2 regions of the Pantoea sp. sgz302252 genome follow, and region 2 is predicted to be linked to the other one. Evidence: predicted binding sites of a transcription regulator. Region 2 holds the regulator's gene; the other holds the start of a gene.
The links. Region 2 encodes sigma-54, which starts transcription at its own class of promoters, with help from an activator protein. Its sites were predicted from a motif close to GTTGGCACANNTTTCGCTNT; they were not measured.

Region 1 (4,205 bases), on a different contig from region 2:
CGAGCAGCGACCTGCTGAGCGTGCTGGAGCTGTTCCTGACTCAGACGTCGCTGGTTATCCATCGGCGCCATCTCAAGCAGTATCAGGCCGTCTGGCAGCCTCTGAGCGGTCACCGAGAGAATGTGCGAGCGACCGTCGATTACCAGCGTCACTTCGTTGTCGGTGAAGCCCTGGCCCGCCTGCAGGCTTTCATGCATCAGGCCAATGTTCAGCGAAAAATAACTCAACAGTTCCGGTAACGGTGTCCCGAATAATTTACGAGAGCTTTGCGCCAGCAATTGCTGCGCCGCCGGGTTGGCGTAATGCACCGCCAGCTCGTCATCGACCAGTAAGATACTGTTGATCAAAGAATTGAGGATCTGCCCAGCATCGGGCAGCACGCCTGTTGCCATTCAGCAGTCTCCTGAAAGGTGTGCACCATTTTAGTGCATTATAGCGGTTTTCAGCCGTTAAGCGCCTGAAATCAGACTGTTGCTGGAGAAAAAAGCCCATCCGAAGATGGGCTGAAAGTTTCCACGGCAACAAAAAATGTCCTGGGCCTCGGCGAAAGTCATAAAGGCCACAGGATGACTGCTAATTAAACGCTGTAGTACAGTTCGAACTCGACTGGGTGCGGAGTCATGCGCACACGGTCGTTTTCTTCAACACGCAGGGCGATGTAAGCATCGATCGCGTCGTTAGTGAACACGCCGCCAGCGGTCAGGAACTCACGGTCCTGATCCAGTGCGTTGAGCGCTTCTTCCAGAGAGCCTGCAACCTGTGGGATCTCTTTCGCTTCTTCCGGCGGCAGGTCGTACAGGTTTTTGTCCATCGCTTCGCCTGGGTGGATTTTGTTCTTGATACCATCAAGACCGGCCATCAGCAGCGCAGCAAAGCACAGGTACGGGTTAGCCGCTGGGTCCGGGAAGCGCACTTCGATACGACGCGCTTTCGGAGAAGCAACCACTGGAATACGGATGGACGCAGAACGGTTACGCGCAGAGTAAGCCAGCATCACTGGTGCTTCGTAACCCGGGACCAGACGCTTGTAGGAGTTGGTGGTTGGGTTCGCCAGGGCGTTGATCGCTTTAGCGTGTTTGATAACGCCGCCGATGTAGTACAGCGCCTGCTCAGACAGACCCGCGTACTTGTCGCCAGAGAACAGGTTAGTGCCGTTCCTGGACAGAGACATGTGGCAGTGCATACCGGAGCCGTTGTCGCCAAACATTGGTTTTGGCATGAAGGTCGCGGTTTTACCGAAACGGTGCGCCACGTTGTGCACAACGTATTTGTAGATCTGAATTTCGTCGGCTTTTTTGGTCATGGTGTTGAAGCGGGTTGCCACTTCGTTCTGACCAGCGGTGGCTACTTCGTGGTGGTGAGCTTCTACCACCAGGCCCATTTCTTCCATCACCAGACACATGGTGGAGCGCAGATCCTGAGCTGAATCTACTGGAGGAACCGGGAAGTAACCGCCTTTTACGGCTGGGCGGTGACCTTTGTTACCACCTTCGTATTTGGTGGAGGTGTTCCACGCGCCTTCGATATCGTCGATAGCCACGTGAGAACCGTTGATGGCGCTGCCGAAGCGAACGTCATCAAACAGGAAGAATTCTGGTTCTGGCCCGAACAGAACGGTGTCCGCGATGCCAGTAGAGCGCAGGTACTCTTCAGCGCGTTTCGCGATGGAGCGTGGGTCGCGGTCGTAGCCTTGCAGTGTGCCGGGTTCCAGGATGTCACAGCGAATGATCAGCGTAGACTCTTCGAAGAATGGGTCAATGACAGCGGTAGAGGCGTCTGGCATCAGCACCATGTCGGATTCGTTGATGCCTTTCCAGCCACCGATAGAGGAGCCGTCAAACATTTTGCCTTCTTCGAAGAATTCGGCATTTACCTGATGAGCAGGGATAGTGACGTGCTGTTCTTTACCTTTGGTATCGGTGAAGCGCAGATCAACAAACTTCACTTCGTGCTCGTTCAGCATCGTCAAAACGTGTTCAGCGGACATACTTAAACTCTCCCGGATTTGTCATTGTCGTCGTGGTAACGAACTATTCTTGGCACTGCTAATGTGGCGTTGTTGCCGTAAAAAAGATAAAGCGAAAACTGTGCCAACTTTTAAATGCCCCCCAAAAGGCGGTATGATGCGCACCATAGTGCAAAAGTGCTGCACCATGATGGATATCTTGCACCAAAGCAGTGCTTTCATGTAAACAATGAGCACTATTTTGGTGCAATTTACGTTATGGCGCACTTTTTACTCTCCGTGAAAGCGATCACAAAGCATCTCTGCAATACTTGTTTGCGGGGGATGTTTGTGATCCTGTTTTGTAGTGCGATTAATCCGTGTACAATAACGCGCTATTTCTAATGCCTGAGGCAAAGTTGTGATCGAAAATCTGCGTAATATCGCCATCATCGCGCACGTTGACCATGGTAAAACTACCCTGGTTGATAAGCTGCTGCAGCAATCCGGTACGTTCGATGCTCGTACTGAAGCACAAGAACGCGTGATGGACTCCAACGATTTGGAGAAAGAGCGTGGGATTACCATCCTCGCTAAAAACACCGCTATCAAATGGAATGACTACCGTATCAACATCGTTGATACCCCAGGCCACGCCGACTTCGGTGGTGAAGTTGAACGTGTCATGTCGATGGTAGATTCCGTTCTGCTGGTCGTTGACGCAATGGATGGCCCAATGCCGCAGACGCGCTTCGTAACCAAAAAGGCCTTTGCCCATGGTTTGAAGCCGATTGTTGTTATTAACAAAGTTGACCGTCCAGGCGCGCGTCCTGACTGGGTTGTTGATCAGGTCTTCGACCTGTTCGTTAACCTCGACGCCACTGACGAGCAGCTCGACTTCCCTATCGTTTACGCTTCTGCGCTGAACGGTATCGCCGGTCTGGATCACGAAGATATGGCGGAAGACATGACCCCGCTGTATCAGACCATCGTTGACCGCGTTCCTGCGCCAAACGTTGACCTGGAAGGCACCCTGCAGATGCAGATCTCTCAGCTTGATTACAACAACTACGTTGGCGTCATCGGCATTGGTCGTATCAAGCGCGGTAAAGTGAAGCCGAACCAGCAGGTCACCATCGTCGATAGCGAAGGCAAAGCCCGTAACGGTAAAGTCGGTAAAGTCCTGACTCACCTGGGTCTTGAGCGTATCGAGAGCGACGTGGCAGAAGCGGGCGACATCATTGCGATCACCGGTCTGGGCGAGCTGAACATCTCTGACACCATCTGCGACCCGCAGGCGGTTGAAGCGCTGCCAGCGCTGTCTGTTGATGAACCTACGGTGACCATGTTCTTCAACGTCAACACCTCTCCGTTCTGTGGTAAAGAAGGTAAATACGTTACCTCCCGTCAGATCCTTGACCGCCTGAACAAAGAGCTGGTGCACAACGTTGCACTGCGTGTTGAAGAAACGGAAGATGCGGATGCGTTCCGTGTTTCCGGTCGTGGTGAACTGCACCTGTCAGTTCTTATCGAAAACATGCGTCGTGAAGGTTTCGAAATGGCGGTTTCCCGTCCGAAAGTTATCTTCCGTGAGCATGAAGGCCGTAAGCAAGAGCCATTTGAAAACGTGACTCTGGACGTTGAAGAGCAGCATCAGGGTTCCGTGATGCAGGCTCTGGGTGAGCGTAAAGGCGACCTGAAAAACATGAATCCAGATGGCAAAGGCCGCGTACGTCTCGACTACGTGATCCCAAGCCGCGGCCTGATCGGCTTCCGTAACGAATTCATGACCATGACTTCAGGTACCGGTCTGCTGTACTCCACCTTCAGCCACTACGACGACGTTCGTCCAGGCGATGTGGGTCAGCGTCAGAACGGCGTACTGATCTCTAACGGCCAGGGTAAAGCAGTGGCATTCGCCCTGTTCAGCCTGCAGGACCGCGGTAAGCTGTTCCTGGGTCACGGTGCAGAAGTTTACGAAGGCCAGATCATCGGTATTCACAGCCGTTCTAACGACCTGACCGTAAACTGCCTGACCGGTAAGAAACTGACCAACATGCGTGCGTCAGGTACTGACGAAGCAACGGTTCTGGTTCCACCAGTGAAGATGACCCTGGAGCAAGCTCTGGAGTTCATCGATGACGACGAACTGGTAGAAGTCACCCCGACTTCTGTCCGTATCCGTAAACGTCACCTGACCGAGAACGACCGTAAACGCGCTTCTCGTGGTCCTAAAGAAGATTAATTTTTTAATCTGAAT
Region 2 (4,205 bases):
TATCTGGAACAGCTCGACAGCAATATCACCGGTGACAAAATTACCTATCTGGTGAAAGAGCAGAAAATGCAGGCGTTTAGCGAAAAAGGTAAGCGCGTAACAACCGTTCTGGTACCGTCGCAGCTGCAGGATAAGAGCGGCGCCAACAAACCGGCTGAGCAAAAGAAGAGTAACTAATACGTTATGGCAACATTAACTGCGAAGAATCTTGCGAAAGCCTATAAGGGACGTCGGGTGGTTGAAGACGTCAGCCTGACGGTCAATTCGGGTGAAATCGTTGGCCTGTTGGGGCCAAACGGTGCAGGTAAAACCACCACCTTCTACATGGTGGTCGGCATTGTGTCCCGCGATGCTGGCAACATCATTATTGATGATGAAGACATCAGCCTGCTGCCACTGCATGCACGTGCACGCCGGGGTATCGGCTACCTGCCGCAGGAAGCCTCTATTTTCCGCCGTCTGAGCGTGTTCGACAACCTGATGGCAGTATTGCAAATCCGTGATGACCTCACCAATGAGCAACGCGTTGATCGTGCCAACGAGCTGATGGAAGAGTTTCACATCGAACATCTGCGTGACAGCCTCGGTCAGGCGCTGTCCGGGGGCGAGCGCCGCCGTGTCGAAATTGCCCGTGCGCTTGCGGCAAATCCGAAATTTATCCTGCTCGATGAACCGTTTGCCGGTGTTGACCCTATATCGGTCATCGACATCAAACGCATCATTGAGCATCTGCGCGACAGCGGTCTTGGTGTGCTCATCACCGACCACAACGTTCGTGAAACGTTAGCGGTTTGTGAACGTGCTTACATCGTAAGCCAGGGGCATCTGATTGCCCACGGCACGCCAGAACAAATCCTTCAAGACGAACATGTTAAGCGTGTGTATCTTGGGGAAGACTTCAGACTCTGATAGGGTAGTGACTACAGACATTCTGGTCGGAGATATTTGCCCTGATTATGAAGCAAGGTTTGCAATTAAGGCTCAGTCAACAGCTCGCCATGACGCCGCAACTGCAACAGGCTATTCGCTTGTTGCAGCTTTCTACGCTCGAGCTGCAACAGGAACTTCAGCAAGCGCTGGAGAGTAATCCCCTGCTTGAGCAAACCGATCTTCACGAAGAAGTTGATTCGCAAGAAGAAACTGACAACGAAGCCTTCGACACCGTCGATGCACTCGAACAAAAAGAGATGCCGGACGAGCTGCCGCTCGATGCCAGTTGGGACGAAATCTACACCGCGGGAACCCCTTCCGGCACCGGTACTGATTATCAGGATGACGAATTACCTGTCTATCAGGGTGAAACCACTCAATCGCTTCAGGACTATCTGATGTGGCAAGTGGAGCTGACCCCCTTTTCCGACACCGATCGCGCCATCGCGACCTCTATCGTTAATGCCGTTGATGACACGGGTTATCTCACGGCCACCGTCGAAGAGATCCTCGAAAGCATCGGCAATGAAGAGCTCGATCTGGATGAAGTGGAAGCGGTGCTCAAGCGCATTCAGCGCTTCGATCCTGTCGGCGTCGCCGCGAAAGATTTACGCGATTGCCTGTTGATCCAGCTTTCTCAGTTTGCCAAAGAGACGCCGTGGCTTGAAGAAGCCCGAAAGATCATTAGCGATCACCTCGATCTGCTGGCGAACCACGATTTTCGTTCTCTTATGCGCGTCACACGTCTCAAAGAAGACGTGCTGAAAGAAGCCGTCACGCTAATACAATCGCTGGATCCGCGCCCGGGTCAGTCTATTCAGACCGGCGAGCCGGAGTATGTCATCCCTGATGTGCTGGTCCGTAAAATCAGCGGCCGCTGGACTGTCGAGCTCAATTCTGACAGCATTCCGCGCCTGCAAATTAATCAGCACTATGCCGGGATGTGCAATACCGCTAAAAACGAGGCTGACAACCAATTCATTCGCAGTAATTTGCAGGAAGCCAAATGGCTCATTAAAAGCCTGGAAAGCCGCAATGACACGCTGCTGCGGGTGAGTCGTTGCATCGTTGAACAACAGCAGACGTTTTTCGAGCAAGGCGAAGAGTTCATGAAACCCATGGTGCTGGCGGATATCGCCCAGGCGGTGGAAATGCATGAATCCACGATTTCGCGCGTGACAACGCAAAAGTATCTTCACAGCCCACGAGGCATTTTTGAGCTTAAGTATTTCTTCTCCAGCCATGTGAATACCGAAGGCGGCGGCGAAGCCTCGTCCACGGCCATTCGAGCGTTGGTGAAGAAGTTAATTGCCGCGGAAAATCCCGCGAAACCACTGAGTGACAGTAAGCTGACCTCCATGCTGTCCGAACAGGGCATCATGGTGGCACGCCGCACCGTTGCAAAGTACCGAGAGTCTTTATCCATTCCGCCGTCCAACCAGCGTAAACAGCTGGTCTGACACAACCGATAAGGAAGACACTATGCAGCTCAATATCACAGGACACAACGTCGAAATCACTGACGCTCTGCGCGAGTTTGTGAATGCAAAATTTGCGAAGCTTGAGCAGTTTTTCGAACGGATCAATCAGGTCTATATTGTGTTAAAAGTGGAAAAAGTGACTCATATCTCGGACGCCACCCTGCATGTGAACGGGGGCGAAATTCATGCCAGTGCGGAAGGGCAGGATATGTATGCCGCCATCGACGGTCTGATTGATAAGCTGGCACGCCAGCTGACCAAACATAAAGATAAACTGAAACAACACTAATTGTCCGGGCGTACGCCTGTCCCGGTCCTTCGGGTCAGGCGGTACGCAGGTGAAATTATGATGAACAACGATTCGGCTCTGCAACTGAGCAATGTCCTTAACCAGGAATGTACCCGCAGTGCAGTTCACTGCCAAAGTAAGAAGCGCGCGCTGGAAATTATCAGTGAACTGGCCGCAAAACAGCTGAATTTACCGCCGCAGGTGGTATTCGAAGCGATCCTGACCCGTGAAAAAATGGGCAGTACAGGCATTGGTAACGGTATCGCCATTCCTCACGGTAAGCTGGAAGAGGATACGCTCCGCGCTGTCGGCGTGTTCGTGCAACTTGAAACGCCTATCGCCTTTGATGCGATTGATAATCAGCCGGTCGATCTGCTGTTTGCCCTGCTGGTGCCAGCCGATCAAACCAAAACCCATTTGCATACTCTCTCGCTGGTGGCAAAACGCCTGGCGGATAAGACTATCTGCCGTCGCCTGCGCAGCGCGCAAAGCGATCAGGAACTGTATGAAATTATCACTGGCGAAGAGGTCAGTGATGATGATGCCTAACGGGAGCGTGGTTGTCGTAAGGAGAAACGGCTGATGGTACTGATGATCGTCAGCGGCCGCTCGGGCTCAGGTAAATCTGTTGCCCTGCGCGCGCTGGAAGATATGGGCTTTTACTGCGTGGATAACCTGCCAGTAGTGCTGTTGCCCGAACTGGCGAAAAGCCTTGCTGACCGGCAGATGTCTGCGGCGGTCAGCATTGATGTCCGTAACATGCCGGAATCTCCGGAGATTTTCGAACAGGCGATGCAAAACCTGCCGGAGACGTTCTCTCCGCAGCTGCTTTTCCTTGATGCTGACCGCAACACGTTGATTCGTCGCTACAGCGACACGCGTCGCCTGCATCCGCTCTCAAGCAAGAATTTGTCACTGGAAAGCGCCATCGATCAGGAAAGCGACCTGCTGGAACCGTTGCGTTCCCGCGCAGACCTGATTGTCGACACCTCGGAAATGTCAGTCCACGAGCTGGCAGAAATGCTGCGTACTCGCCTGCTGGGCAAGCGAGAGCGTGAGCTGACAATGGTGTTTGAATCGTTCGGCTTTAAACACGGAATCCCGATTGATGCGGATTATGTGTTTGACGTGCGTTTCCTGCCAAACCCGCACTGGGACCCGAAACTCCGCCCAATGACCGGCCTCGATAAACCGGTGGCGGCGTTCCTCGACAGGCACACAGAAGTTCACAATTTTATCTATCAAACACGCAGTTATCTTGAGCTATGGTTACCTATGCTGGAAACCAACAATCGCAGCTATCTGACAGTGGCGATTGGCTGTACTGGCGGTAAACATCGTTCGGTGTATATTGCCGAGCAGCTTGCTGACTACTTCCGCTCTCGCGGCAAGAACGTTCAGTCACGTCACAGGACGCTGGAAAAACGTAAAACATGAGCGTAAAGCAAACCGTTGAAATCACGAATAAGCTGGGCATGCACGCCCGCCCGGCGATGAAGCTGTTT

Region 1: the regulator sigma-54 is predicted to act here: its motif matches at 2,076-2,095, upstream of glnA (glutamate--ammonia ligase).

Annotation. Positions count from the first base shown of each region.
Region 1 is NZ_JBLFJW010000015.1:10,326-14,530, forward strand. It holds gene glnL (nitrogen regulation protein NR(II)) at 1-392, opposite strand, end outside; gene glnA (glutamate--ammonia ligase) at 578-1,987, opposite strand; gene typA (ribosome-dependent GTPase TypA) at 2,367-4,190, shown strand.
Region 2 is NZ_JBLFJW010000013.1:49,039-53,243, forward strand. It holds gene lptA (lipopolysaccharide ABC transporter substrate-binding protein LptA) at 1-177, shown strand, start outside; gene lptB (LPS export ABC transporter ATP-binding protein) at 184-909, shown strand; gene rpoN (RNA polymerase factor sigma-54) at 957-2,390, shown strand; gene hpf (ribosome hibernation promoting factor) at 2,413-2,700, shown strand; gene ptsN (PTS IIA-like nitrogen regulatory protein PtsN) at 2,758-3,249, shown strand; gene rapZ (RNase adapter RapZ) at 3,283-4,137, shown strand; gene npr (PTS phosphocarrier protein NPr) at 4,134-4,205, shown strand, end outside.